DNA from 3 places in the Mesorhizobium sp. M0894 genome. Region 1 is predicted to be linked to each of the others. Evidence: riboswitches for the same ligand, from Rfam matches in the RefSeq annotation. Region 1 holds a riboswitch; each other region holds the start of a gene.

Region 1 (9,593 bases):
GGCCGATGGAGTCGGCGAGGACCTCATGCGTCTCTCGGTGGGTCTTGAAGACGTCGATGACCTAATCGCCGACCTGCGGCGGGCTCTGGACGCCTTGTGATGACCTGTCGTCCGGCCAGTCCTGCGCTCACGCACAAACCTGGAGCCTTGCCATGGCATTCCTGAGCGGTCTTTCCGCGTTTCCCATCACGCCCGCCGATCGTGACGGCCGCGTCGATACCGTTGCTCTGCGCAGGCTGATTGCTCGGCTTGGCGCCGCTCAGGTCGACTCCATCGGTCTTCTCGGCAGCACCGGCACCTATATGTATCTGTCGCGCGAGGAACGGCGACGGACGCTCGCCGAGACCTTGGACGAAATCGCCGGGCGAATGCCGCTCCTGGTGGGTGTGGGCGCGCTGCGCACCGATGAAGCAGTGAGGTTCGCGCAGGACGCCAAGGCCCTTGGAGCTGCCGCGGGGCTGCTTGCGGCCGCCTCCTACACCCCGCTCACTGATGACGAGGTGTTCGAACATTTCTCGACGGTGGCGTGCGAGAGCGGCCTGCCGATCGTCGTCTACGACAATCCAGGAACGACGCATTTCCATTTCACCCCAGCACTCGTCAGCCGCCTGGCAAAGGTGGGTGGGATTGTCGCTATCAAGAATCCGACAGACAAGAGCGATGCGATCAAGAGCCATCTGGCCGACCAGAGGCGCACTGTGCCGGAAGGGTTCTCGATCGGCTACAGCGGCGACTGGAACGCCGCAGAGGCCATGATCGCCGGCGCCGACACATGGTACAGCGTCCTCGCCGGCATCCTGCCCGAGGTCTGCGTGAAGATCGTCACGGCGGCGCAACAGGGCGATGCGGCCGAAGCGCGACGGATCGATGCCACGCTTGCGCCGCTCTGGAGCCTCTTTAAGGAGTTCTCGAGCCTTCGCGTCGTCTATGCACTTGCCGAATTGCTCGACATTTGCCGTGCCGACCCCCCGCGTCCCATCCTGCCTCTGCCCTCAGCAGCGAAGCGCCAGATCGCCGCCGCGTTGGAACGCTTGCCATCGGATGTCAACCGGTGAATAGCGAACCCGGCGGCCAGTGAAGGAACCTGTCATGTATGTACCCGCGCATTTCGATGAACCGAGCCGAGAAGTCCTCTACGAACTGATCGAGAACAGTGCACTTGGCATGCTGATAACCCATGGCCGGAGCGTCTCGACGCCAATCACATCCCCTTCGAACTCGACACGTCACAGGGAGAAAACGGTACCCTTTACTCCTGCGCGACTAGTACACGTGCCGAAGGAAAGTGCACATTCTCGGATGTGATCGCGTTTTGGCACATTCACGGCCGACATGCGGCAGCCGGTGACTCACCACGATGGTGAGCAACCAGGAAACCCTCCGGCCTACACTTTCTCCCGGAGCGCACGTGCTGCATCGACCATGTTCATGAGGGCAGGGCGGACCTCCTCCCATTTGCGTGTTTTGAGGCCACAGTCCGGGTTTACCCACAGTTGGGAATCCGACAGTCGCTCGCGGGCAAGCATGACGAGATCCGAAATCTCCCCGACTTCCGGGACACGTGGTGAGTGAATGTCGTAGACTCCGGGCCCGATTTCGTTCGGATATTTGGAGCTCGTGAAGGCGTCCAGCAGTTCTATTTTCGAGCGCGACGTCTCAATCGAAATGACATCCGCATCCATTTCAGCGATCGCGTCGATGATCTCGTTGAACTCCGAATAGCACATGTGGGTATGGATTTGAGTCGCGTCCTTTACACCCGTTGAAGCGATCCGGAAGCATTCGACAGCCCAGTCGAGATAGTCGTTCCAATCAGACTGGCGCAGTGGCAATCCTTCGCGAAACGCGGCCTCATCGATCTGGATCATCCTTGCGCCGGACCATTCGAGATCCGTCACTTCGTCGCGGATGGCGAGCGCGATCTGGCGGCATGCTTCGGAGCGGGGTACGTCGTCGCGAACAAAAGACCAGTTGAGAATGGTCACTGGGCCTGTGAGCATTCCCTTCACAGGGTTTTCCGTAAGCGACTGGGCGAACTGCCACCAGCGCAGCGTCATCGGATTGGGCCTCGATACGTCGCCGAAGATGATGGGGGGGCGCACGTAACGCGACCCATAGCTCTGCACCCAGGCATGCTGGGTGAAGGCGAAGCCGGACAGCTGCTCGCCGAAATGCTGTACCATGTCGTTTCGTTCGAACTCACCGTGCACCAGCACGTCCAGCCCGATCTCTTCCTGCCAGCGAATTGCAGCCTCGATCTCCTTCTTCAGGAAGGTCTCGTAGTCGACATAGCTCAGCTGGCCCTTCGCATGAGCGGCCCGCGCCCTGCGTACCTGCGGCGTCTGCGGGAAGGACCCGATGGTCGTCGTCGGGAACGGCGGCAGCCCGAGCGTGCCGGCCTGGACTCTGGAGCGCTCGGCAAAAGCGCTCTCTCGTCGCTTCATGCTGTCGTCAATGCTGGCGATCCGCCCCTCAACTAGCGGGTCATGGATCTTCGTGGATGTCACGCGAGTGGCGGCAGCCTCGGCAGACGCTTTCAACGCGCCTGCCACCGCATCCCTGCCTTGGGACAGGGCCCGGGCAAGCAACACCAACTCGTCGGTCTTCTGGGCCGCGAAGGCGAGCCACGACCTGATGTCCGCGTCGAGTTCCGTCTCCATGCGGAGGTCGATCGGCACATGCAGCATCGAGCAAGAAGGCGCGATCTCGACGCGGTCCAAGGGCCAGCCGGCGACGATCGGTTTGATGCGGTCGAGAATGGCGGGCAGGTTCGCACGCCAGACGTTGCGGCCATCGATCAAGCCAAGCGAGAGCACCAGATCCTTCGGTGCGAGCCGACCCACCGTTTCCAGCTGCTCGGGAGCGCGCACGAGATCAATATGCAGCCCGGCCAGGGGCAGAGAAACCGCGGTTTCGAGATTGTCTCCCAGCGGCCCGAAATAGGTAGCCAGCATGATCTTCAGCTCGGGCGCGGCTTTCGACAGCTGGCCATAGGCGAATTCGAACGCAGCTCGTTCGTTCGGGTTCAGATCGAGGACAAGCGCTGGCTCATCGATCTGCACCCAGTCGGCTCCAGACAGCTTCAGCCTCTGCAGGAGTTGCTCGTAGACGGGCAGCAGCCGCGGCAGGAGCGCGATGGGATCGAATCCTTCGGCAGGCGATTTCGCCAGCTTGAGGAAGGTGATCGGTCCAAGGATGACTGGGCGTGTGTGAACGCCGAGAGCTTTAGCCTCGATGAAGTAATCGACCGGTTTCGTCGACGAGAGGGCGAACGTCTGATCATCGTTGAGTTCCGGCACAATGTAGTGATAGTTGGTGTCAAACCACTTGGTCATTTCCATCGCGGTTACATCAGACCGATGAGCCGCCTGCTGGTGACCAGCGTGTCGACAATCCTCCGTCTGACCCTGGTTGCCCCGCGCCATTGCGAAGTAGATGTGAAGTGGAACCTCGCCGCTATTCCAGCCGTAACGGGATGGAACGGCGCCGACCATGGCTGCGGTGTCGAGCACATGGTCGTAGAGCGAGAAGTCGTTCGACGGGATTTTCGACACGCCGCGATCGTGCTGCTCCTCCCAGCTAGCGGCACGGAGCGCCTTCGCGGTCGTGAGAAGGTCGGCAGCGGACGATTTTCCGGACCAGTAGCTTTCAAGCGCGAATTTCAGTTCTCGCCGACGACCGAAGCGGGGCACGCCGAGCGTTGCTACAGGAATTTGCTGAGAGACAGTCATGCCAGACCCCGATGGTTGGGGCGTCGGTGACAAGGAAGGCGCTAGCAGGCCGGCACGAACGCCAGGCTGCAGCGGCCACCGAGACACCCCGCCCGTGGACGTAATTCGCCGTGGCAGGTCTCCTGGCTCGCGGGGTCATAGCCTCTACCCGTCTTCCCAAGGCTATTCGCCTCAGTGACATGAGTGGGGTTGGCTCGCCGCTAACAGTTGCGGGGGCAGCGCCGGCATCGCACCGGCTTCCCTCTTAGCTCCGCTGCGGCAGCGCCGTACGGAGAACCACGACGCGGGAGACAATTACAGCAGTTCGCTTCTTTGTCAACGCCGCATAAAGAAATGTTTATGTCGTTATGTTAAATTTCCGTTGGCATGTTCCAAAGGTCGCCTCGAAAGCGAAAACTGTGGAAGCCTTGAGCGGCCGGTAAATCAAAGCAATGACGCACGGCGCCCTTGTCCAGGAGGATAGGAGTTCGTCGGCTGCCGGCAGCAAACACACCGGCAAGCGCCGTGGTGCTGCTTAGCGCATCATGCGAACCACCTCGGCGTCGAACTTCGGCTCCGAGGTTCCGACCGCTTCGTTGGTGATCTGCTCGCGACCATATTCGGCTCAATGGCGAGGCTGTTGCCCATGTGGAAGCTGTTGGCCGTGATGCCCTCGGTGATATGACACAACGATTTCGGGGGGAGCACACCGAGGCCAGGCGCAGCGGCGTGTTGCGAAGTGATCGAGGCCAATGTCTCGAACTGCTTGTTCGCAGCCCACCGGCTCAAGGTAACCCGGCTCAAACCACCGGGCCAGCTCAAGTCCTGTCCAAATGAGGCCTGAGCGGCAAATCGTCGTGCACGCGCACGGTTTGGCGTTCGATCTTGTGATGCGTCTTGGGCGGACAATCGCCACGGTGCAGCGCTTCCAGGCGCGCAACGATTTCGGCGTCATCCTGGGTCTGCCTGTTGTTGTGGCGAACATACTCGACCCAGGTTGGCACATGATAGCACTCGGTCCATAGTTCGGGCTTTTCCAGGTCACGCAGCAACGCCCATTGTCTGGCGCCATCTCGCAGCCGGGCTTTTCGCCACGATGTCATCACACTGAGAAATTCTGGGACATCTCTCTGATCGATACGATAATCGACCATCACCATGATCGGACCGCTTCGTGGCCGCAGGTCAAGTTGCAGCGTCGGTTCGCTGAACTTGTTGGTCGGATCCAGATTGAGCGTTTCGAAATCCGGCTGACGCAGAACGATCCCCATCAGTCCACCAATCACAAGAACCACGCTGGCGACGAGGAAGGCTCCCGAAACACCTTGGACATCCGCCAGTTCGCCCCAAAGCCAGCTTCCCGCCGCCATGCCGCCGTATGTGGCCGTCTGATAGAGAGACAGGGCGCGTCCAACCACCCACCGCGGCGCCGAAAGCTGCACTGTGACGTTAAACAGCGAGAATGATTGAATCCAGGCCGCACCGGCCGGCATGAGGAGGAGACAGCTCAGCCAAACGTGCTCACTCCATGCCAGAAAGAAGCAGCTGATCGCCAGTATAAAGAACGCACCGCGAATGACCCATTCGTTGGAGAGAACTTCTCGGACCCGCCCGATGAGGAGCGCGCCGCAAATCGCTCCCAGGCCGAAGAAGCCGAGCATCACGCCGTAGGTGACCGCGGTCCCTTTGATCTGTTCGCGAGCAACCAACGGCAGGAGAGCCAAAATGACAACGGCGGTGAGGCCGAAAATGAAACTCCGGCACATGACCTTGAGAAGGTTCGGCGACAAGAGCACGTAACGGAAGCCCGCCGCCATCGCACTGCCGAAAGCCTCCCGCGGCAGCGCTTGTCGTGTCCGTACGGCTTTCCACCGCAACAGCGCAGCGATCAGAGCGAAGTAGCAAAAGACGTTGAACAGGAACGCGAAGGCCGCACCGGCTGTGGCCACGATTATGCCGCCAATCGCCGGCCCGATGCTGCGCATGAGATTGTAGCTCATGCCGTTGAGCGCAACCGCGCTAGGCAGGTGTTCGCGAGGCAGGATATCCCCCATCGAGGCTTGCCAAGAGGGATCGTGCAATGCCCAACCACAGCCGATCAGGAAGGTGAGACCCAGAAGGGTCCAGGGTGTCATTTCCCCCGCATAGGTCAGGAACGCCAGGAAGGCGGATACGCAGACCATCAGCAGTTGCGCAGTCAACATGATCCGGCGACGGTCAAAGTTGTCCGCGAGCGCTCCCGCCGCGAGCGAGAAGATCATGTAGGGGAGGGTGGTCGATGACTGGACGAGCGCCACCATTCCATGGGAGGTGGCGATGCTCGTCATCAGCCAGGCCGCCGCCACACCTTCCACCAGGGTGCCAAGGTTCGAAACGAGTGCAGCCGACCATAGCGAACGGAAGGTCTTGTGCTGAAAAGGAACGAGTGAAGATGTTCTCTTCGCCATTGTGGGAAGCTTCGGGATCGACCGCGGGGCTGGATTTGGTTCGCCTCACTCAACCATGGCCTCGCCGTACAAGCCAAGCTGCCACAGTGGCGCGCCTGCTAACCCAGAAAACTGGCGGCCTTACAGGCATGCGCAGGACGCGCGAAGCCGCTCAAATCTCCCCAGATGGGTCAGCCATCGAAGACCGGCATCACTTGCCCGTTGAGCGGCTATACGATAATGCTCCGCGCTAAGCAGGAAGCGCCAAAAATTTGAGCGGCGACTTCATTCTCCTATTCAGGAAGGAACTATGAGGCGGCAGACGCGACCATTCACCGTGGAAGTCAAACAAAAGCGCAATTATCAAAAATCCGCACGTTCCATCTGGGGCAATTTCGACATCGCCGCGGCGATGGCCGAGACAACAAAGGAAGTCGAGCCGTTAAATCGTCAGCTTGTTGACTCTACTGTAGTGGCCCTTGATGCTGAACCTTTGCAAAAACCGCGAGTGGAGCATTTCATGGCCAATCCCCTGGAAACCGAGTCAGCAGTAGTTCCTAGCGCACCGGCAGACAAAGCGGAAACGCCAAAACCGAAGACGAGAGCGCGGCGGTCGAGGAAGCCAGAAGCTGAGGCGAGCGCGCCTGCCCGCAAGGAGGGCGCCAAGCCGATATCCGCGACCACTGAAGCACCGCCGTCAGCGCGAACAGGCCGAAAGAGCTACTCCGCGAAGGATCGTGCCCAGAAGCTGGCGCAGATCGAGACCTCGATCGGCGGCGGCGCTACTCTCAAGAGCGCGGTGAAGCAAGCCGGCATCTCGGAACAGACATATTATCTTTGGAAGAAGGCGGCGGCGCCGGCGGCGGACAGTGACGGGCTGAAGGATCTCGTCGCGCTCGAGGAAGAAAACAAGCGGCTAAAGAGCCTGCTTGCCGATCGTCTCCGCAAGGAGAATGCGGAACTGAAGAAAAGGCTCGGGCTGGATTAAGGAGGGTGGGCAGCTGGTTCTTGGCTCGCCACCTACAGTAATCCCGCCTGCTCCGCCTCTCGGCGCAGATTCTGGCGTGGCCTTGGGCCGATCTGCTGGATGACCAGCCCGGCGGCCAGCGAGCCGAGATCGCCGCACTGCTTCAGGCCGCGGCCTTGCGTGTAGCCGTAAAGGAAGCCGGCGGCGTAGAGGTCGCCGGCGCCTGTCGTGTCGACCAGCTCGCGGATCCTGGTCGCCTCGATGGTGACGGTCTCGTCGCCGCGCACGATGACCGAGCCCATTTCCGAGCGGGTGACGGCGGCGATCTTGCAATCCTTGCGGATCTGCGCCAGCGCCTCGTCGAAGGACGCGGTCTGGTAGAGCGACTTGATCTCGTGGCTGTTGGCAAAGACGATATCGACGGTGCCGGAGCGCATCAGATCGAGGAACTCGTCGCGGTAACGGTCGACGCAGAACGAGTCCGACAATGTCATCGACACTTCGCGCCCGGCGGCGTGGGCGAGTTTCGCCGTCTGCCGGATCGCTTCCTTGGCGCGCGGCGGGTCCCACAGATAGCCCTCGAAATAGGTGACCGCGGCGCCCGACGCCTTGTCGGCCTCGACGTCCTCCGGGCCGAGTTCGACGCAAGCGCCGAGATAGGTGTTCATCGAGCGCTCGCCGTCCGGCGTGACGAAGATCATCGAGCGCGCCGTCGGCGGTTCGCCGTTGAGCGGCTTTGTGTCGAAGGCGACGCCCTGGGCATGGATGTCATGCGCATAGATTTCGCCGAGCGCGTCGTTGGAGACCTTGCCGAAGAAAGCGGCGCGGCCGCCGAAGGAGGCGACGCCCGCCGCCGTGTTGCCGGCGCTGCCGCCCGAGGCTTCAATGGTCGGGCCCATGCGGCTGTAGAGCAGTTCGGCGCGCCTCGTGTCGATCAAATTCATCGCGCCCTTGATGATGCCGTTGGTCTCCAGGAACGCCTCGTCGCACTGGGCGATGATGTCGACGATGGCATTTCCTATACAAAGCACGTCATAGTCCGGCATCAATGTCTCCGCGAAAATCCCGACGGCTTCTTGCCACGCCGGCCGGCCGGCGGGTCTGGCGAGTTGGAATGGGCTTTCCGGATGCCAATCCATTCGGCGTCGGCCCTCACGGGGCGGCGAGTCCTGCCTCGCGACGCAATTCGTCGGCCCTGTCTGTCTTCTCCCAGGTGAAATCAGGCTCTTCACGGCCGAAATGGCCATAGGTCGCGGTCTTGCGGTATATAGGGCGTAAGAGATCAAGCATCTTGATAATGCCCTTCGGTCTGAGATCGAACAACTCAAGAATGAGGCGCTCGATCCTTCTTTCCTCAACCCTCGCTGTTCCAAACGTGTTGACCATGACAGAAACCGGACTGGCCACGCCGATTGCGTAAGCAAGCTGCACCTCGCAGACGTCCGCAAGTCCGCTAGCGACGATATTCTTTGCGACATACCGGGCCGCATAGGCAGCTGAGCGGTCAACCTTGGACGGGTCCTTGCCCGAAAAGGCGCCGCCGCCGTGACGACCCATCCCACCATAGGAATCGACGATGATCTTGCGTCCAGTGAGACCGCAGTCGCCGCGCGGCCCGCCGACTACGAACCTCCCCGTCGGGTTGACCAGAATTCTGATGCCTTCCGTCTCCAGGTGGGTCGGCAGGACAGGCTTTATGATTTCCTCAATGACGCCCTCGCGGACCGTCTCTTGCGAGACTTGCTCGTCATGTTGGGTCGATACGACGATGGTATCAAGGGCGACCGGGCGCAACCCCTCATAGCGCACTGAGACTTGGGATTTCATATCAGGACGCAACCAGCCAAGCTGTCGTGCTTTCCGGACATCTGCCTGTCGTTTCGTCAAGCGATGCGCGAGCTGGATCGGCAAAGGCATTAAGGTATCGGTTTCGCGGCATGCGTAGCCGAACATGAGGCCCTGATCTCCCGCTCCCTGCTGCAGGTCCTGCCCTCGTCCCTCGTCAACGCCCTGGCTAATGTCGGGCGATTGCTCGGTGAGTGCATGAACGACGGAGCAACGCCGGCCGTCAAAGCCGACGGCCTCATCGTCGTATCCAATATCGAGAATTGTATCGCGCGCAACTTGGCTATAATCCACCCGCGCACCGCTGGTAATCTCGCCAGCCAGAACGACTATCCCTGATTTTACCAACGCTTCACAGGCGACGCGCGCCTTGGGATCGGTGCGGAGGATGGCATCGAGGATGGCATCCGAGATGTTGTCAGCCAACTTATCCGGGTGTCCCGCGCCAACCGATTCGGAAGAGAACACGAACTGCCTAGCCATGAAATGCCTCACTTCGGGTGTTGGAGTTGTATGGGGCATTTTGCTTAGCCCACCTTACCTGTCGGGGATGCCCGGGACCTCGAACGCAGCGCACGAGTCGGCAACGTCTCTTCGCAGGGAGGCATGGAGATCTTCGTCGTCTGGCTCGCCAGAGGACGGAGT
Region 2 (9,593 bases), on a different contig from region 1:
AGGTCTTCGCCATTGAGCTTGACTTCGGTGCCCGACCACTTGCCGAACAGGATACGGTCGCCGGCCTTGACGTCCAGCGGGACGAGCTTGCCGGCTTCGTCACGGGCGCCGGAACCGACGGCGATGATCTCGCCTTCCTGCGGCTTTTCCTTCGCCGTGTCGGGAATGATGATCCCGCCCGCGGTCTTGGATTCGGATTCGACCCGACGAACGACCACGCGGTCATGAAGCGGGCGGAACTTCGACTTTGCCATTTTTTATTCCTCGATGAGAATGGTGAGAACAGTTCCTCCGTCCGGCGGCGCCGGACATGGTTAGCACTCATCTTGGGGGAGTGCTAACGTGGCGCTGAAATAGTCTGGCAACTCGCGTGAGTCAAGGCGCCCGGTGAGCATCATCAGGACAATTGCTTCAAACGGATGCTTCAAACAGATACTTGACCAAGTCAACTAAATCGCTGATCTTGCCCGGAGGAGGATGCCATGACCATTCATCATCACCCAGGCAAGGAGCGGATCGACGCGGTGCGGGCCTTCAACCGCTTTTATACCCGCCAGATCGGGCTGCTCGACGAAGGGCTGCTGAAAAGCACCTTCTCGCTGACCGAGGCGCGGGTGCTCTATGAGCTGGCGCATCGCGATGGCCTGACCGCCACCGATCTTGGGCGCGATCTCGGCCTCGATGCCGGTTATCTCAGCCGGCTGCTGAAGAAGTTCGAGGAGCGTGATCTGGTCGAGCGTGCCACGATCGAGGCGGATGCGCGGCGCTCGTCGATCGCGCTGACCAAGGCCGGGCGGCAGGCCTTCGCACCGCTGAACCAGGGCTCGCACGACCAGGTCGCGGCTTTGCTCGACCGGCTTTCGGATGCCGAACAGGACAGGCTGGTCAAAGCCATGCAGACGGTGCAGCGTTTGCTGGGCGGAAGCGCCGAGCCCAAAATTCCCTATATGCTGCGGCCTCTGCAAGTCGGCGACATCGGCTGGATTATTCATCGCCAGGGCCTGCTCTACGCGCAGGAATATGGCTGGGACGAAACCTATGAAGCGCTGGTCGCCGAAATCCTCGGTGCCTTCGTCAAATCCTTCGATCCGAAATGGGAACGCAGCTGGATCGCCGAGCGGGAAGGCGAGGTCGTCGGCTCCGTCTTCGTCGTGCGCCAGTCGGACGCGGTGGCGAAATTGCGCCTGCTCTACGTCGAGCCCTCGGCGCGAGGTCTCGGCATCGGCAAGCGGCTGGTCGAGGAATGTATCGGCTTTTGCCGCCCCACGGGTTACAGGACACTGACGCTGTGGACCAACGACGTGCTCGCCGCCGCCCGCCACATCTATGAGGCTGCGGGCTTTAAATTGACCAACGAGGAGCGCCACCATTCCTTCGGCCAGGATCTGGTCGGCCAGAACTGGAATTTGGAGTTGTAGCAGCGCTTCCGGCGCTTCGGCGTCGGCCTGCCGTACCTCACCCTTTGACCGGTATCCAGATTTCCAGCCCGCCATTGCCGCTGTGCGGATCAAATTCGGGGCCGTAACGCTCGAATTCCGGCGCATCGGCGATCTCGTGCCCAGAGGCTGGCAGCCATTTGTTCCAGATCGTGTTGACCGTGCGGCGGATGGTCGAGATATGGTCACGATGGGCGAACACGGCGTATTTCTGCGCCGGCACGCGCACACGCCAAAACTCCCTCGGCAGGTCCGAAAAATCGGACACTTCGACGCCAGCGATGTAGTCGAAATTGCCGGCGTCGTCGCCGTTGACGCAGACGCCATAGGCGACGTCGCCGATCTCGCCAGGAATGTTGCCAATATAGGGGCCGAACCGCTGCCACTGCATCGGGATGCCGGCGCTGGTTTCGCAGCTGTAGCGCTCGCCGAGACCGGCGATGAGAAACGGCCGGCTGGTCTCAAAACGCGGCGGTTCGAGAGTGGCGAGAAAGGACTGGTCCATCAGGATCGGCTCCACAAGATCGAGGTTGTCGAGCGAGCCTTGTGCGCGCACCAGTTCCGGCGTGGTGCCGAACTGGTCGCGGAAGGCGCGGGTGAAGGCCTCATGCGAGGCATAGCCGGCGTCGAGCGCGACCGAGAGGATGTCGGGTGCGCCGGCGCCAAGCTTGCGCGCCGCTTCGGTCAGTCGGCGAGAACGGACGTAGCTCATCACCGAACGGCCGGTAGCCGCGCCGAAAGCCCGCGTCACATGAAAGCGCGACACCCCGCTGATCTTGGCGACATCGTCCAGCGAGACTGCTTCGGGCAGATGGCTTTCGACGAACCACAGCGCCTTCTCGGTCGGATTCATTTGGCACCTCGCATTGGCCCAGTCTCCGCATTGGCCCAGTCTTTACATTGGCCATGTCTTATATTGGCAAGATTATGGTGCCGCTTCCTGGCGGAGGCAGTTTGATCGAAATTGCGCACTGCGCAAATCGAGAGCGACGGTCGTCGGCAAGTCGCAAATCGCGCGAAAAGGCTTGACAGGAAGCGGGCAAACGTCCTTTTAAATGTAACGTTATTACATCACGAGGTCTATATGGCTCCTTCTGACAAGACTTATTGCGCTGTGATTGGCGGAAAACTAGGGTGGCTGACTGATGGTCCCCGAGTCGAAAGGCAAGGGGTGAAAAGGGAACACGGTGAGATCTTCGGATCGAGGCCGCGGCTGCCCCCGCAACTGTAAGCGGTTAGCAAAAATCCGAAGTGCCACTGGCCGGCAAGGCTGGGAAGGCAGGATGGCGCAAAGACCCGCGAGCCAGGAGACCTGCCATCAGCATGAGTTGACCGGACGGGGTGTGCCGGGAGGAGACGTGGACATCGGTCTTGTCGGCCGGTCCGTCCAGCTTCCTTCCGTCGCCATTGAGAAAGTGACGGTAAGTTGGACGCCTCCCAGCCTCTTCTTGAAGCGTGTGAACTGAGCGCGACGACGAATGGCCGGTGCCTGGTCAGCGCGGTGAGCCTTTCGATAGCGCCGGGCGACCGCCTCGCCATCATCGGCCCCAATGGCGCCGGCAAGACGACGCTGCTGCGCATGCTATGCGGTACGCTGCGGCCAAGCGCGGGAGATGTGAGATTTTCCGGACGCCGGCTGGAGAGGTTTTCGGCCGCCGAGCGGGCACTGCACATGGCGGTCGTTGGCCAGACCGACCAGCCTGATCCGCGGCTTGCCGTGATCGACTACGTCGAGCTTGGGCGCGTCCCGCATGCCGGCTTGCGACGGAGGAGCGAGCAACGCGACATCGTCATTGAAGCACTTCGCAGAACCGGCCTGCTGCCGCTGCTCGGCCGCACGATCGGCTCGCTATCCGGTGGCGAGCGGCAACGCGCCCAGTTGGCGCGCCATCGCCCAGGAGCCCAAAATCCTGTTCCTCGATGAACCGACCAATCATCTCGATCCGCGCGCCCGCAGCGACCTTCTCGAACTCGTATCGCAGTTTGGCATGACCGTCGTGGCGGTGCTTCATGATCTGTCGCTTGTCACGCCATTTGCCACCAGGGTCGCGGTGATGAACGAGGCCCGCCTGCAGGCACTTGCCAGTCCGCGCGAGGCGCTGACCAAGAAGTTGATCCGCGAGATTTTCGGCGTTGACGTGCTTTGGCTGCGCCATCCCACCGAAGACCGCGAACTCACGGTCTTCGACGTTCCGAACCGCGCCTCTTCACATCCCGATTTGACCAAGGAGCAACATCCGTGAAACGCATCGTACTGTCTTTTGCCTCCCTCCTACTTGCCCAGACCGCCTTCGCTTTCCCGGTAACCGTTGATAGCTGCGGCACGCCGCTGACGTTCGACGCCGCGCCGAAGCGCGCCGTCATCCAAGATCTGAACATGGCGGAGATGGCCTTCGCGCTGGGGCTGCAACCATCGATCGTCGGCCTGACCGGCATCACCGGATGGTATAAGGTCGGTCCGGAATTCAAGGCCGAGCAGGGCGCGATCCCGGAACTCGCGCCGAAATACCCGACCCTCGAAAACCTCGTCGCCGTCGAGCCCGATTTCTTCTTCGCCGGCTGGTATTACGGTATGAAGCCTGGCGGCGAGGTGACGCCCGATACGCTGGCCCCGCACGGTATCAAGACGCTGGTGCTGACGGAAAGTTGCGTCCATCTCGACCAGAACCGCCCCGCCGCCTCGATGGACCTGCTCTATGGTGATGTCGAAAAGCTGGGCAAGATTTTTGGCAAGGAGGCGGAGGCGGGAAAGCTTGTTTCGAACTGGAAGGCGCAGCTCGCCGATATCACGGCAAAGATCGGCGACCGCACGGGAACGCGTGTGTTTCTTTACGACTCCGGCGAAGACAAACCCTTCACATCAGGCAAGTTCGCGATCCCCAGCGCCATGATCGCCGCAGCGGGCGGCGACAACATCATGGCCGACATGCCGACGAGCTGGGGCAATACGGATTGGGAGACGGTGGCGGCCCGCAATCCGCAATTTCTTATCCTGCTCGACTACCAGGACGGCGGCTACAGAAAACTGCTCGATTTCCTGAAAGCTCATCCGGCGATGAAGGAGACTGAGGCGGTCAAAAATGAGCACTTCATTGCGCTGCGCTATGCCGAACTGACGCCTGGGCCTGCCAACATCGAGGGGATCGGCAAGATCGCCAGGGCGATGCACCCGGAAGCTTTCTGAGCTTGCGCCAGAGAGCGTTCGAATTGGCGATGACAGCAGGAGCAGCAGCGATTGCCGCTCTTGCTCTGCTGTCGATTGCCTATGGATCGACGGTCATCGCGTTGAGCGACGTGATTGCTGCGCTCGGACATGCCGCCGGGCTGGACGGAGACATCGTGTCCGGTCCGGCCGGCAAGATCCCGATTGCCAAGATCGTCCTCGATCTTAGGCTACCGCGCACGATTATGGCCATCTGTGTCGGCGCCGGGCTGGGCGTCATCGGCGCGCTGCTGCAGACGGTAACGCGCAACGACCTCGCAGATCCGTTCTTGTTCGGCCTGTCGTCCGGAGCCGCGGCCGGCGCGGTTTCCGTCATCACCATTTTTGGCGACCATTTCGGTATCTGGACGTTGCCGGTCGCGGCCTTCACGGGCGGCGTATTGGCCGCCGGCATCGTGCTTTTGCTGGTTTCGCGGGTGAGGGGGCAAGGCCCCGAACGGCTGATCCTCGCCGGGCTTGCCGTCTCGTTCATGTTCACCGCCTTGACTAACTATCTCGTCTTTGCCGGAGACCAGCGCGCCGCTCACTCGGTGTTGTTCTGGACGATGGGCGGGCTCGGGCTGGCCCGTTGGGACAATATCGAGCTGGCTGCTCTGGGCGCAGGCACCATCCTTGTTTATGGACTTTGGAACCACCGCCGGCTCGACGCTTTCCTGGCCGGCGAGAATGCCGCTGAAAGCCTCGGCGTGCCGGTTGCGCGGATGCGCAGGATGACATTTCTCGTCGCCGCTTTCTCGACGGCGATCCTTGTCTCGGTCGCAGGCGTCATAGGTTTCGTTGGCTTGATGATCCCACATCTGTCCAGGACCCTGGCCGGCCCGCTTCATCTGCGCCTGATTGCAAGCTGCGCCCTCTTCGGAGCGGTGCTGTTGCTGGCAAGCGACCTTCTCGCGCGCACGCTGTTGCCGCCGCAGGAACTGCCGATCGGCATCATCACCAGTTCGGTCGGCGCTTTCTTCGTGGTCACGATGCTCATTCGCAATCGCTCATGATGTGACTGCCATGCACATTTGCCACCCTCTGGCATAATCCGGCTCCTTGAATTATGAGCACGCTTATTATATATGTCGCTCATGGTTTCCGACGGCATCGACAGATTGGGCTTTTTGATCCACGACGTGCAGCGCCTGATGCGCAAGCGCTTCGAGGCGCGCGCCAGCGGTTTTGGCCTTTCTTCGGCGCAATGGCGGCTTCTGGTCCGCGTCGCCAAGGAGGCGGGTGTCGCGCAGGCGCGGCTTGCCGAGCTTCTCGAAATCGAGCCGATCAGCGTCTCGCGTCTTGTCGATCGCATGGAGGAGGGCGGCTGGATCGAGCGCCGTCCCGACGCAACCGACAGACGAGTGCGCATGATTTTCCCGACCGCCAAGGCGAACGCAGCCTACGCCCACGTCAAGAGCCTTGCCGGCGAGGTGTATGAGGAATCGCTCGTTGGCGTTTCGCCGGAAGATCGCCGCGTCCTGGTCAAGGCGCTGGAGACAATGGTGCAGAATCTTGCGGATGGTGAGACGCCGCCCTCGGAAAAAGTGAAGAATACGGAAGGCGCAGCAGCATGAACGCGGTAGCCAAAGTAGATAAGAATGCGGCCAAGCTGGAGATGGAAGCTCCCGCGAAGCCGGCGGCAGCTCCGGTAACGGTCGCTCCGCAGGTAGCTCCGGCGCCAGTGGCGCCGAAGAAGAAGCGTCGTGCCGGCCGCCTCCTTTTGATGTTTGTGCTGCCCGCTGCGTTGATCGCCGGCGGCAGCTATGTCTGGGTGACCGGCGGCCGCTATCAGGAGACCGAGAACGCCAATCTGCAGCAGGCCAAGGTGTCGATAGCCGCCGATACGGCGGGCCGCATCGTTCAGGTCGATATTTTCGACAACCAGTCTGTCAAGCAGGGCGACGTGTTGTTCGCCATTGATCCCGAGCCCTACCGGATCGCATTGGCCCAGGCCGATGCGGCGGTGGCCGGCGCGCGGCTCAATGTCGAGCAGCTGCGTGCGGCCTACAGCCAGGCGCTGGCGCAAGAGAAGTCCGACGAAAGCCAGGTCCAGTACGCGCAGTCGCAGTATGACCGCGCCGCCGACCTTGCCCGCAAGGGCATCAACGCCAAGTCGTCGCTGGACGAGGCCAAGAACGACCTCGACAAGGCCAAGCAGCAGCTGGCCGTGGCCCAGCAAGGGATCGTCAGCGCCAAGGCGGCACTTGGCGGCAATCCCGACATCGAGACCGACAAGCATCCGACAGTGATGGCGGCGCTCGCTGCACGCAACAAGGCGGCCTACGATCTGGTCCAGACAACAGTCAAAGCGCCTGCCGACGGCATCATCAGCCAGGCCGCTTCGTTCAAGGTCGGCCAGTATGTCGGCTCGGGCACGCCGCTGTTTTCGCTGGTCGAGACCGGCGATACCTGGGTCGACGCCAATTTCAAGGAAACGCAGCTCACCAACATGAATCCGGGCCAAAAGGCCGAAATCGTGGTCGACACCTATCCGGGCAAGACGTTCGAAGCCACCGTCAAGGCGATCGGCGCCGGCACCGGGGCCGAGTTCTCGCTGCTGCCCGCGCAGAACGCGACCGGCAACTGGGTCAAGGTCACGCAGCGCATTCCGGTCCGCCTGGAATTGACCGATGCCGACGCCAAGACGGCGCTGCGCACCGGCATGAGCGCGACGGTCACGGTGGACACCGGCGTTTCCCGCGGGCTGCCGAGCATTTTCCACAGCGCGACGGCAGGCGAGGCCAAGTAAAGAGGCCGAACAGCGGCCGCATAGCAAACAGCGAGATGGATGCAGGATTGGTCCGAGGGAGACGCAGGAAAAGTTGAATGCGTAGACGCGCTGCGCTGTAGCCTGCCTGAGCAGACAACGCGCGCAGGATCTTCGGTCCTCAGGTTTCCGGGCGGCAGGCGCCCGCTTTGTCGAGACGCTCAGTCGATGTAACCCCCACATCGATGCTCGCGTCCCACCGCGATGAGGGTCTCTCTACAGCGGGGCCTCGCCGTCCGGAAACCTAATGTACACGTTTTTGTTACCTGCTGGAAGTTTTACGTCATGAGCAGCCCAGAACCCTTTCGCGAAGTGCCGCACCGCGGCCTGATCACAGTTGCGCTCATGCTGGCGACGATCATGCAGGCGCTCGACACGACGATCGCCAACGTTGCGCTGCCGACCATGACCGGCGATCTCGGCGCCTCCCCCGACAACATCAACTGGGTGCTGACCTCCTACATCGTTGCCGCCGCGATCATGACGCCGGTGACCGGCTGGCTTGCCGACCGCTTCGGTCGCAAGGAACTGTTCCTGACGGCGGTGGTCGGCTTTACCGTCTTCTCCATGCTGTGCGGCATCGCCTGGAGCCTGGAGACCATCGTTCTCTTCCGGCTGATGCAAGGCGTCTTCGGTGCGGCCATCGTGCCGCTGTCGCAGACCTTCCTGCTCGACATCAACCCTAGGGAACGCCACGGCCAGGCCATGGCCATCTGGGGCGCCGGCATCATGCTGGGACCGATCCTTGGCCCGACGCTGGGTGGCTGGCTGACCGAGAATTTCAACTGGCGCTGGGTGTTCTTCATCAACCTGCCGGTCGGCATCATCGCCTTCCTCGGCATGGCCGCATATCTCCCCAGCGTTGCCCGGCGGGTGCGCAGCTTCGATTTCTTCGGCTTCGCCATGCTCTCGCTCGGTGTCGGCGCGTTGCAACTGATGCTAGATCGCGGCGGCGAGGTCGACTGGTTTTCCTCGATCGAGATATGGATCGAGCTTGGTCTTTCCATCACCGGCTTCTGGGTATTCACCATTCACACGTTGACGGCGGAGCACCCCTTTATCGACCCGAAGATCTTCCTCGATCGCAATTTCGTCACCGGGCTGGCGTTCATCTTTGTCATGGGCGTGCTCATTTTGGCGAGCATGTCGCTGCTGCCGCCAATGCTGTCGACCATCTTCGGCTATCCGACCCTCACCATCGGCATCGTCCTGGGGCCACGCGGTGTCGGCACGATGATCGCGATGCTGTTCGTCGGGCGGATCATGCACAGGATCGATGCCAGGATCCTCGTCGTCATCGGCTTCCTGCTGACCGCGCAATCGCTCTACACGATGTCCAGCTTCTCGCCGCAGATGGACAACTGGCTTATCCTCAGCTCCGGCGTCATCCAGGGCCTTGGAATGGGAATGGTGTTCGTGCCGCTGTCCACCGTGGCCTTCGCCACGCTCGACGCACGCTTCCGTACCGATGCCACGGCGTTGTTCAGCCTGGTGCGCAATCTTGGCTCATCGATCGGCGTATCGGTGGTGACGGTTCTGCTGGTGCGTAACACGCAGATCAACCACGCCGAGCTCTCGGCCTATGTCAACCCGTTCAATCCCAACCTCTGGGCGGCGTCGCCGGCAGCAGCGGGCGGCGATCCGATGGCGCTGTCGCTGATGGATCGCATGGTCAATATCCAGGCGATGATGATCTCCTACGTCAATGACTTCAAGCTGCTGATGATGATGACACTGCTTGCCGTCCCGTTTGTTTTCCTGCTGCGCAAGCCAAAGGCTGCGCCGCCCGCCGGTGGAGCGCCTACCGCGCATATGGACTAAGTCTCACGGCTCCGGCAACCGCGACCGGCTCACGGCTTCCGTTGCCTGTGCCGGTCGGGTCGGCATTGAGCCGGTTCACCTGCCATTAGTATATCCCGACCAATATGCACTCGCTTTTGGGTTGAAGGCGAGCCTCCTTTGCTTGCCTCAAGCATCAGCGGGAGGAACTGTGTTTGGCCACGAAATCATCCAGGCAAACCGCCGAAGTGCCCGAATCCGCCAATTTGACGACGCTGGCACAACTGGCGACTGCCTCATATGAGGCGCTCGAGCGCGAGCTTCGCGCCACGATTGCAGCGCTTCAGGACCAGGCACTGCGGTTCCAGACCGCGATCGAGAACATCTCGCAAGGCATCTGCTTTTTTGA
Region 3 (9,593 bases), on a different contig from region 1:
CGGTGGCGGAATCCCATTGCGGCCGGCAGCCCATCAGCGCCAGGCCTTGCGCGATCTCCTCACCGCCGGTGCGCAGCGAGGCCGAGCCCCAGAGGTCGATGACCAGCGAGCGCGGCCAGTCGCCATGCGATTGCATGTAGCTGCGGACGACTTCTTCCGCTGCCACCTTGCCCAGATCATAGGCGGTCGGCGTCGGCATGGTGCGTGGGTCGGCGGTAAACAAATTGCGGCCGGTGGGCAGCACATCGCGCCGGCCACGCGCCGGTGCACCGGCCGGACCGGCGGCGACATGGCGGCCGTCGAGGGCCGCGATGAGTGCTACTTTCTCGGCTGCCGCACTCTGCTCGCGCAAAGGATCGGTTTCGCCCTCAGGCGAGCGACCGTAGATATGCAGGCCGTCCTTGATGGCGAAATCCTTGAGATCGCAGAGCCAGGCGTCGATGCGGCGCAAGGCTTCGTCGGCTGCGTCGGTCCTGGCGACGCCGGCCTCTGAGGCGAGGCCGGTCTTTTCCGCAGTCTCGACGATCAGCTTCGCCAGGCGGTCGCGGCGGCGGCGGTCGAGCCCGTCGGCCTGGGCATATTCGTCAACCAGTCGCTCGAGTTTATGCTGCTCTTCGTCCAGCCCGGCGCCGGTCAGCGGCGGCGGCAGATGGCCAAGCGTGACGGCGGCAATGCGTCGCTTGGCTTGTGCTGCCTCGCCGGGGTTGGAGACGATGAAAGGATAAATGACGGGCAGGGGGCCGGTGACGATTTCGGGAAAGCAGTTTTCGCTGAGCGCCACGGTCTTGCCGGGCAGCCACTCCAGCGTGCCGTGGGCGCCGACATGGATAATTGCATGGATGCCGAGCGACTTACGCAGCCACAAGCCAAAGGCGATCAGTGCATGGCGCGGCGGCAGTGTCGGGTCGTGATAGTCGGCGCGGCGGTCGGCTGAGCGCCCGCGATCAGGGGCGAGGGCTACGGTGATATTGCCGAAGGTGGCGGCGCGGAAGGGGAATTTTGCGGTGGTGGGCGCTTGGACACCCCCCTCTGCCCTGCCGGACATCTCCCCTTCAAGGGGGAAGATTGGCAGTTCGGCTGCCGGCTCTCCCTTAACGCCCTTGGTAGTTGGCGAAAGCAGAGACAACAGCGCAATCTCCCCCCTTGAAGGGGAGATGTCCGGCAGCACAGAGGGGGGTGCCTCGCGCGAACCTGTCTCATCATCCGTATTCCCCCATGCGGCCTCCACCGCAGCGATGGCCGCCGGCGGCAATTCCTTCGAGAAGGTCAGATAATCCTGCAAAGCCAGTCCCTGGTCGGCTGGCTCCAGCACCTCCAGCAACTGACGCGGCGTTTGCGGAATCCCTTCAACGGCGTAGCCCTGTTCGCTCAGGTCGTGCAGCATCGCCAGCACGCTGGACGGCACGTCGAGACCGACGGCATAGCCGGTGCGGCCGGGCGCGCTCGGATAGTCGGGGATCAGGATGGCGAGCTTGCGCTCCGCACGCGGCGTCCGCTGCAGACGCACGAAGGCCTCGATACGGTTCGCGACCTGCGCCACGCGGTCAGGCTCTGGCCGGTTGGCGAAGGCGCGGAAGGCCAATGCCGGATCGATCTCGCTTTCGCTCTTGAAGGAAATGGCGCCGGCCAGGATGCGGCCGTCGAGCTCGGGCAGGACGACATGCATGGCAAGGTCGGCGGGCGCCAGGCCGCGCTGGTTGTTCTGCCAGATGTCGCGGCGGGTGGTCGCGACGACGACCTGGAACACCGGCACTCCGGCGCGGTCGAACAGCGTCTCGACGCCGGGTTCGGCGCCCGAGGCGAAAGCTGTGGCGGTGATGATGGCGGCAGGGTTCAGCGCGGCAAACGCGGTTTCGACAACGGCGAGCGATGCCGCGTCCTTGAGGCTGGAGACGAAGATGGGGACCGGCGCTATGCCACGCTGCCCGAGCGCCTCGACAAGCGCATCGATGGGCGCGACATCGGCGGCGAGCAGCATCGAGCGGTAGAACAGGATGGGGATGATGGGGGCGGGTTCGGCGGACGGTAGATTTAGGCTGCGTTCCGTCGCGCCCCCCTCTGTCCTGCCGGACATCTCCCCCACAAGGGGGGAGATCGCCTGGTCATCGTCGCCTTCGTCAATGTTCGATGTTGCAGAAGTCGCGAGACGGTCAGTGACAGCCGATCTCCCCCCTTGTGGGGGAGATGTCCGGCAGGACAGAGGGGGGCGCGACGGAATGCCGACGCTTGATAAGTCCATTCTTTCTATAACGCCGCGTCCCGGCTCGTAAAATCCCGCCTTTGGCACGCTGACAGGTTCAGCGACCGCCGCACCCGATCCGGCGAGACTTGCCAACCTCTGCACCAGCGCCGTCATATTCGCCGGGCCACCTTCGCGGAAATAGTCGAGCAGACCATCAAGTTCCTGGCGCGGCAGCGTCGAGCCTTCGATCAGCCGCAAATCCTCGTCGTGGCTCTCGCCCGGTAGGAGCGCCAGCTTAATACCGCGATTTCGCGCGACAACGGCAAGCTGGTCGCAGCCGTAGCGCCACCAGTCGTAACCGCCGAGGATGCGGACCAGGACGACCTTGGCGTGGCGGGCGACGCTGTCGATCCAGAGGTCGACGGACATCGGGTGGCGCAGGTCGCGCAAGGCGGCGAGCCGCATCGACGGCAGGCGGTCCGCATCTGCCTTCCACGCCGCCGCCAGCCCGGCGAGGTCGCTGTCGGTGAAGGACAGCGCCACGACATCCGCAGGCGTTTGCCTGAGATCGACAGGCTCGGCGAGATCGTCGAGCGAGGCGGATGTGGTGGTGAGGATGTGCATCGCGGCTCGTACCTGGGATCAGCCGGCGAGGATACGCTCGATCGCCGGGCGGTTCAGCCCTTTCAGGCCGATGACGACGAGGCGCGAGCGGCGATCGTCTTCAGCGGTCCAGGCGCGGTCGTAATAGTGGTTGACGCGCGGACCGACGGCCTGCAGCAAGAGCCGCATCGGCTTGCCGCCGACGTCGACGAAACCCTTGACGCGCAATACGTTTTCTTCCTCCGCCGCCGTGGCGACGCGTTGTGCCAGCTCGTCCGGATCGGACACCGACGCAATGTCGATGACGAACGAGTCAAAGTCGTCATGTTCGTGGTCGAGCTCGTCGTCGTGATGGGTCTTGCGGTTCTCGATGTCGTCCTCGACGGCGAGACCAAGGCCGAGCAGCACCGACGGATCGACCTTGCCTTGCGAGGTCGGCACGATCTTCACCGCCCGCGCAACATGCTTGCCGATGACGGCATTGGCGCGCGCCGCGCCGGCTGCGTCCAGCAGGTCGCTCTTCGACAGGATGATCAGGTCGGCACAAGCGAGCTGGTCTTCGAACACCTCCTCGACAGGATCGTCATGGTCGAGCGTCTCGTCCTGCGCGCGCTGCGCCTGCAGGGCGTCCATGTCGTTGGCAACGCGGCCATCAGCCAGCGCCGGCCCGTCGACGACGGCGATGACGCCATCGACCGTGACGCGGCTTTTCACCGACGGCCACTGGAAGGCCTGGACCAGCGGCTTGGGCAGGGCCAGCCCGGACGTCTCGATCAGGATGTGGTCGACCTTCGGCGTCAGCGACAGGATCTGGTCGAGCGCGGGGACAAAGTCGTCGGCGACAGTGCAGCAGATGCAGCCATTGGCCAGCTCGACGATGTTTTCCTCGGGGCAAGTGTCGATGCCGCAGCCCTTCAGGATCTCGCCGTCGATGCCGATATCGCCGAACTCGTTGACGATGATGGCCAGGCGCTTGCCTTTGGCGTTTTCGAGCAAATGGCGGATCAGCGTCGTCTTGCCGGCGCCGAGAAAGCCGGTGACGACGGTGCAGGGGACGCGCGAAACGTTGGCGGCCGAATCTGGGGAAGTCATATCAAGTCCTTCAAAAGGTCGAGGGGAGGGATGCGGGCAACCAAGCCGCGCTTCAGGCAATCGGGACGGCCGCGCCACGGAATGAGGCCGTCCGTCGAAGTAGCGAACAGCTTTGCCCCCGTCACCAGATCGGTGCCGCTGGTCGTGGTCAGGTCGCCGAAGACATAGCTCCAGCAGCCGTCGCGCAGCATCGCGGCGCTGAGCCGGCGCTTGCAATTGCCGAGGCATTCGACGGTGCGGATTTTAATGTTTTCGCTGGAAGCGGCGCGGCGCGTGTGCTCGGCGAGCAGTTCGCCGGCGCGGGGATAAGCGTCCGAACCGGTCTCGTCACGGCAGGACGAGCAGACGATGACGGTAACGCCGGCCGGGGAATCACCATGGCCGGACAATAAATCCGCTGTCTCAGCCGGAAAACTGCTGTCGCGTTCCAAATCAGGCTCCTTGCCCGGAAAACCCGCCAGGCGATCGGATTCTTATGTCCTAGACGGCAGGTCTCCTGGCTCGCGGGTCATCGCCTGGGTGCCGCCTTCCCGGGAATATCCCAGTGGTTTTCGGCCTTGGCTCGTCGCTTACAGTTGCGGGGACAGCCGCGGATTTGAAATCGAGATTTCGCACCGCATTCCCTCTTGGCCCTTGCCGTTGCGGGCAGGGGACCGTCTGGAACGGATTTAGGCTTGTGAAGGCAGTCGTGTCAACGCACGTCTATGACGCGGCGATATCTGCGAGCGGCTGGCCGAGGTCGCCGGCAGCCGTCACCTCGATGCGCTCGAGCCCGAGCCAACCCTGCATCTGCTTCAATTCCTCGAAAAGGGCGGCGGCAGTTTGCGGCGGGGCGCCGGGCTCCGAATAGGCGGCATGGACGCGCAATACGCCGGCCGGGCGGTCGGCCCTGAGGTCGACGCGCCCGACGATGCTGTCGCCGAGCAGGAACGGCAGCACATAATAGCCATACTGGCGCTTTTCGGCCGGCGTGTAGATCTCGATGCGGTAGTGGAAGTCGAACAACCGCTCGGTGCGCGACCGCTCGAAGACGACGGGATCGAACGGCGCAAGCAAGGCGCGCGCCTCGATCCTGCGCGGCAAACGGGCGTCCTTGTGGAGATAGGCTGTTTTGCTCCAGCCTTCGACGCTCACCGGCAACAGGTCGCCAGCCTCGACCAGTTCCTCGATGCGGCCCTTGATGTCGGCGGGCGAGAGGCGGAAATAGTCGCGCAGATCGCCCGCCGTGGCGACGCCATGGGCGCGGGCGGAGATGCGCAGCAGTTCGCGGTGGGCGTCCGCGGGGGACGGAACTGGCAAAGCGAGTACCGTTGGCGGCAGCACGCGCTCCGGCAGATCGTAGAACCGCTCGAAACCACGCCGGTGCGCCGTGGTGATGCGGCCCGCCCAGAACAGCCATTCGAAGGCATGCTTGGCATGGCTCCAGCCCCACCAGCCGCCCGAGCCCTTCTGGCCTTCGAAAGCCGACGCCGCGATCGGGCCTCGTTCAGCGACCTCGCGATAGATGTCCTCAATGTAGGCGGCGTGCTCGCGGCCCCATTTTGCCAGTCCGCTGTACATTTCCTCGCCGCGCTCGGCCCGCCGCATGCGCCAGCGCATCAGCGGATAGGTCTCGACGGGCAAGAACGAGGCTTCATGCGCCCAATATTCGAAGACCATGCGCTTGCGTGTCACCGCGGCGTCGTCGAGCAGCGCCAGCTTGTAGGGGCCAAGCCGCGAATAGAGCGGCATATAATGGGCGCGAACCACGGCGCTGACGGAATCGATCTGCAGCAGGCCGGTACGTGCAAGCACCCGGGCCAGATGCCGGCGGTCAGGCGTGCCGCTGGGGCGCGGGTCATTGAATCCCTGTGCCGCAAGCGCAATGCGACGGGCCAGGGCAAGCGAGATTTTTTCTTTCATGAAGGCGGTATCCGGACGATGTTAGACAGAGAAAATGACCTGCGATTCCGCCCCATGCTAGCAAGGTTTTGGCGGCATCTATGTCAGGAGAGAAAAGTGGAGTGAAAAGTGAAGGAAATCAAACAGGAGCGGATCGGACCAGTTTTCCCGGATATGCCGTCCAGCACCGCGATTTGAACAAGGTTTGACTTGCTTCGCCGAAAGCGCTGCGCTAACCCTCGCCGCGTTGCAGCATAGAGCCCCCTTAAAACGGTTCAGTGGTTAATCTGTCACGCTTCCGCAAGTGGGTCCGGTGCTGTAATCAGAGTGGATTGGCCGCCAACGGAAAACTGCAGCATGAACGCACTTTTAGGTTCGTACCTGCCCATCGTCCTGTTCATCGGCGTGGCGCTGGTCGTCGGCCTGGCGCTGCTCGCCGCACCGTTCCTGGTGGCTTACCGCAACCCCGATCCGGAAAAGCTTTCCGCCTATGAGTGCGGCTTCAACTCGTTCGACGACGCCCGCATGAAGTTCGACATCCGCTTCTACCTGGTGTCGATCCTGTTCATCATCTTCGATCTGGAGGTGGCCTTCCTGTTTCCTTGGGCAGTGTCGTTCAGTCAGATCGGCATGCTCGGTTTCTGGTCGATGATGGTGTTTTTGGCGGTGCTGACCATCGGCTTTGCCTATGAATGGAAAAAAGGAGCGCTGGAATGGGATTGAACGACAGTTCCGGCACGCTCGTCGCGCCGAAGCCCAAGGGCCTCATCGACCCCAACACCGGCAGACCGGTGGGGGAGGATGATCCGTTCTTCCTGGAGATCAACAACGAACTCGCCGACAAGGGTTTTCTCGTCACTTCGACCGAGGCGCTGATCACCTGGGCGCGCAGCGGCTCGTTGATGTTCATGACCTTTGGCCTCGCCTGCTGCGCCGTCGAGATGATCCACACCTCGATGCCACGCTACGACAGCGAGCGTTTCGGTGTCGCGCCGCGCGCGTCTCCGCGCCAGTCCGACATCATGATCGTCGCCGGCACGCTGACCAACAAGATGGCGCCGGCGCTGCGCAAGGTCTACGACCAGATGCCGGAGCCGCGCTACGTCATCTCGATGGGCTCCTGTGCCAATGGCGGCGGCTATTATCATTATTCCTATTCGGTGGTGCGCGGCTGCGACCGCATCGTGCCGGTCGACATCTACGTGCCCGGCTGCCCACCGAGCGCTGAAGCGCTGCTCTACGGCATCCTTCTGCTGCAGAAGAAGATCCGCCGCACCGGCACGATCGAACGGTGAGCGGCATGACCCAGGCGTTGAATGACCTCTCGACCTATCTTGGCGAGAAGCTGACCGGCCGGATCGGCGAAGCGGTGCTCGCCTATGGCGAACTCACTATCTCGGTCGAGCCGCGCGACCTGATCGAGGTGGTGACCTTCCTGCGCGACGACCCGAAATGCCAGTTCATTTCGATCATCGACGTTTGCGGCGCAGATTATCCGTCGCGGGCAAAGCGCTTCGACGTGGTCTATCACCTGCTGTCGCCGAGGCAGAATATCCGCATCCGCATCAAGGTCCAGGCCGACGAAGAGACGCTGGTGCCGTCGATCACCGGCATATATCCCGGCGCGGACTGGTTCGAGCGCGAGACCTACGACCTCTATGGCGTGCTGTTTTCGGGCCATCCCGATCTGCGCCGGATCCTGACCGACTACGGCTTCGAGGGCCATCCGCTGCGCAAGGACTTTCCGCTGACCGGCTTCGTCGAGGTGCGCTACGACGACGAAGCCAAGCGCGTCATCTACGAGCCGGTCGAGCTCAAGCAGGAATTCCGCAATTTCGATTTTCTGTCTCCGTGGGAAGGTACGGATTACGTGCTTCCGGGAGATGAGAAGGCAAAGCAGTAAATGGCTGAAACCTCCGTTCGCAACTTCAATATCAATTTCGGCCCGCAACACCCTGCTGCGCATGGCGTTTTGCGCCTTGTGCTGGAGCTTGACGGAGAAGTCGTCGATCGCGTCGATCCGCATATCGGGCTTTTGCATCGCGGCACGGAAAAGCTGATCGAGCACAAGACTTATCTGCAGGCCGTGCCCTATCTCGACCGGCTCGACTATTGCGCGCCGATGAACCAGGAGCATGCCTTTGCGCTCGCCGCCGAGCGGCTGCTCGGTATCGAGGTGCCGAAGCGCGGGCAGCTTATTCGAGTTCTCTACTCCGAGATCGGCCGCATTATGTCGCACATCCTCAATGTGACGACGCAGGCGATGGATGTCGGCGCGCTGACGCCGCCGCTCTGGGGTTTTGTCGAGCGCGAAAAGCTGATGGTGTTCTATGAGCGCGCCTCGGGCTCGCGCATGCACGCGGCCTATTTCCGGCCGGGCGGCGTCCACCAGGACCTGCCGCAGAAGCTGATCGAGGACATCGGCAAGTGGATCGACCCGTTCCTGAAGTCGGTCGACGACCTCGACGCGCTTTTGACCGGCAACCGCATCTTCAAGCAGCGCAATGTCGACATCGCTACCGTCTCCCTGGCCGACGCTTGGGCCTGGGGCTTTTCCGGCGTCATGGTGCGCGGCTCGGGTGCGCCGTGGGATCTGCGCAAATCGCAGCCCTACGAATGCTATGCCGAGCTGGACTTCGACATTCCGATCGGCAAGAACGGCGACTGCTTCGACCGTTATCTGGTGCGTATGGAAGAGATGCGGCAGTCGGCGAAAATCATGCGCCAGTGCGTCGACCTGTTGCTCGGTAAGGAGGGCAGCGGGCCGGTGTCTAACCTCGACGGCAAGGTGGTGCCGCCGAAGCGCGCGGCGATGAAGCGCTCGATGGAAGCGCTGATCCATCACTTCAAGCTCTACACCGAAGGCTACCGCGTTCCGGCCGGCGAGGTCTATGCCGCGGTCGAGGCGCCGAAGGGCGAGTTCGGTGTCTATCTCGTCTCCGACGGCACCAACAAGCCCTACCGCTGCAAGCTGCGCGCCCCCGGCTTTGCGCATCTGCAAGCGATGGACTTTTTGTGCCGCGGCCACATGTTGGCCGACGTCACCGCCGTTCTCGGCTCCCTCGACATCGTGTTTGGTGAGGTCGATCGGTGAATCGCATTCTGAGCCTCATGTTAATCGTCATTGCTGTCGCAATGCACCCTGCATATGCAATCGAGTGCGGAGCGTCTATCGATGCTTCCGATCTTGTGAAGCAGCACTTCAAGCTGAGCTACGTCACGCTTGGCATGCAAGAAAGTGCGACAGCAGAATCCGCCGATGTCGATGCTTTCTATTTCAAGAGAGATACATGCGAGTGTAGCGTCGCAGCGCCGGATGGCGCGAGTTTCTCTAAGGCGGAGGTATCGGCAGCCGCTTCCGGCAAAACAGGGTTCGCGCGGCTTGTTGCTCGCTTGGCTGGTAAATCCGGCGTTTGCCCGCCTGTCATGACAAATTCGCCGACTTTCCAATGTTTCGACGGTACGGCGAAACTTTGTAAGGAGGCCGCAGCAAGATGACGAACCTATACGTCTTTGGTGAGGTCGATCGCTAAATGTCAGTCCGCCGTCTCGCAGAAGCCAGCCTCCAGCCAGCCTCCTTCGCCTTCAACCGGGCGAATGCGGCAGCGGCGAAGCAGTGGATCAAGCAATATCCGAAGGGGCGCGAGCAATCCGCGATCATCCCCTTGCTGATGCTGGCGCAGGAGCAGGAAGGCTGGGTGACCAAGGCGGCGATCGAGACGATCTCCGACATGCTCGGCATGCCCTATATTCGCGGGCTAGAAGTCGCCACCTTCTATACGCAATACCAGCTCAATCCGGTCGGCACCCGCGCGCATGTCCAGGTCTGCGGCAC

The links. Region 1 has a riboswitch for cobalamin ahead of metE (5-methyltetrahydropteroyltriglutamate--homocysteine S-methyltransferase). Riboswitches for the same ligand answer to the same signal wherever they lie in the genome.
Region 2: linked by a shared signal. The riboswitch ahead of NKH91_RS30465 (ATP-binding cassette domain-containing protein) and the one ahead of metE (5-methyltetrahydropteroyltriglutamate--homocysteine S-methyltransferase) in region 1 are both predicted to bind cobalamin.
Region 3: linked by a shared signal. The riboswitch ahead of NKH91_RS10480 (DUF1636 family protein) and the one ahead of metE (5-methyltetrahydropteroyltriglutamate--homocysteine S-methyltransferase) in region 1 are both predicted to bind cobalamin.

Annotation. Positions count from the first base shown of each region.
Region 1 covers NZ_JAMYOG010000021.1:12,539-22,131, reverse strand. Annotated here, with positions in the region: gene NKH91_RS27825 (trans-sulfuration enzyme family protein) at 1-100, shown strand, start outside; gene NKH91_RS27820 (dihydrodipicolinate synthase family protein) at 153-1,055, shown strand; gene NKH91_RS27815 (FMN-binding negative transcriptional regulator) at 1,090-1,305, shown strand; gene metE (5-methyltetrahydropteroyltriglutamate--homocysteine S-methyltransferase) at 1,386-3,731, opposite strand; cobalamin riboswitch at 3,827-4,027, opposite strand; gene NKH91_RS27805 (MFS transporter) at 4,529-6,157, opposite strand; gene NKH91_RS27800 (transposase) at 6,447-7,124, shown strand; gene NKH91_RS27795 (adenosine kinase) at 7,157-8,149, opposite strand; gene metK (methionine adenosyltransferase) at 8,256-9,431, opposite strand; partial or broken gene glyA (serine hydroxymethyltransferase) at 9,486-9,593, opposite strand, start outside.
Region 2 covers NZ_JAMYOG010000029.1:34,179-43,771, reverse strand. Annotated here, with positions in the region: gene groES (co-chaperone GroES) at 1-254, opposite strand, end outside; gene NKH91_RS30475 (bifunctional helix-turn-helix transcriptional regulator/GNAT family N-acetyltransferase) at 483-1,418, shown strand; gene NKH91_RS30470 (GyrI-like domain-containing protein) at 1,456-2,289, opposite strand; cobalamin riboswitch at 2,566-2,770, shown strand; gene NKH91_RS30465 (ATP-binding cassette domain-containing protein) at 2,938-3,360, shown strand; gene NKH91_RS30460 (ATP-binding cassette domain-containing protein) at 3,293-3,679, shown strand; gene NKH91_RS30455 (ABC transporter substrate-binding protein) at 3,676-4,620, shown strand; gene NKH91_RS30450 (FecCD family ABC transporter permease) at 4,650-5,651, shown strand; gene NKH91_RS30445 (MarR family winged helix-turn-helix transcriptional regulator) at 5,733-6,212, shown strand; gene NKH91_RS30440 (HlyD family secretion protein) at 6,209-7,387, shown strand; gene NKH91_RS30435 (DHA2 family efflux MFS transporter permease subunit) at 7,691-9,226, shown strand; gene NKH91_RS30430 (EAL domain-containing protein) at 9,400-9,593, shown strand, end outside.
Region 3 covers NZ_JAMYOG010000004.1:267,369-276,961, forward strand. Annotated here, with positions in the region: gene NKH91_RS10470 (cobaltochelatase subunit CobN) at 1-2,806, opposite strand, end outside; gene cobW (cobalamin biosynthesis protein CobW) at 2,825-3,877, opposite strand; gene NKH91_RS10480 (DUF1636 family protein) at 3,874-4,308, opposite strand; cobalamin riboswitch at 4,347-4,550, opposite strand; gene NKH91_RS10485 (winged helix-turn-helix domain-containing protein) at 4,580-5,779, opposite strand; gene NKH91_RS10490 (NADH-quinone oxidoreductase subunit A) at 6,116-6,481, shown strand; gene NKH91_RS10495 (NuoB/complex I 20 kDa subunit family protein) at 6,472-7,053, shown strand; gene NKH91_RS10500 (NADH-quinone oxidoreductase subunit C) at 7,059-7,661, shown strand; gene NKH91_RS10505 (NADH-quinone oxidoreductase subunit D) at 7,662-8,852, shown strand; gene NKH91_RS10510 (hypothetical protein) at 8,849-9,256, shown strand; gene nuoE (NADH-quinone oxidoreductase subunit NuoE) at 9,292-9,593, shown strand, end outside.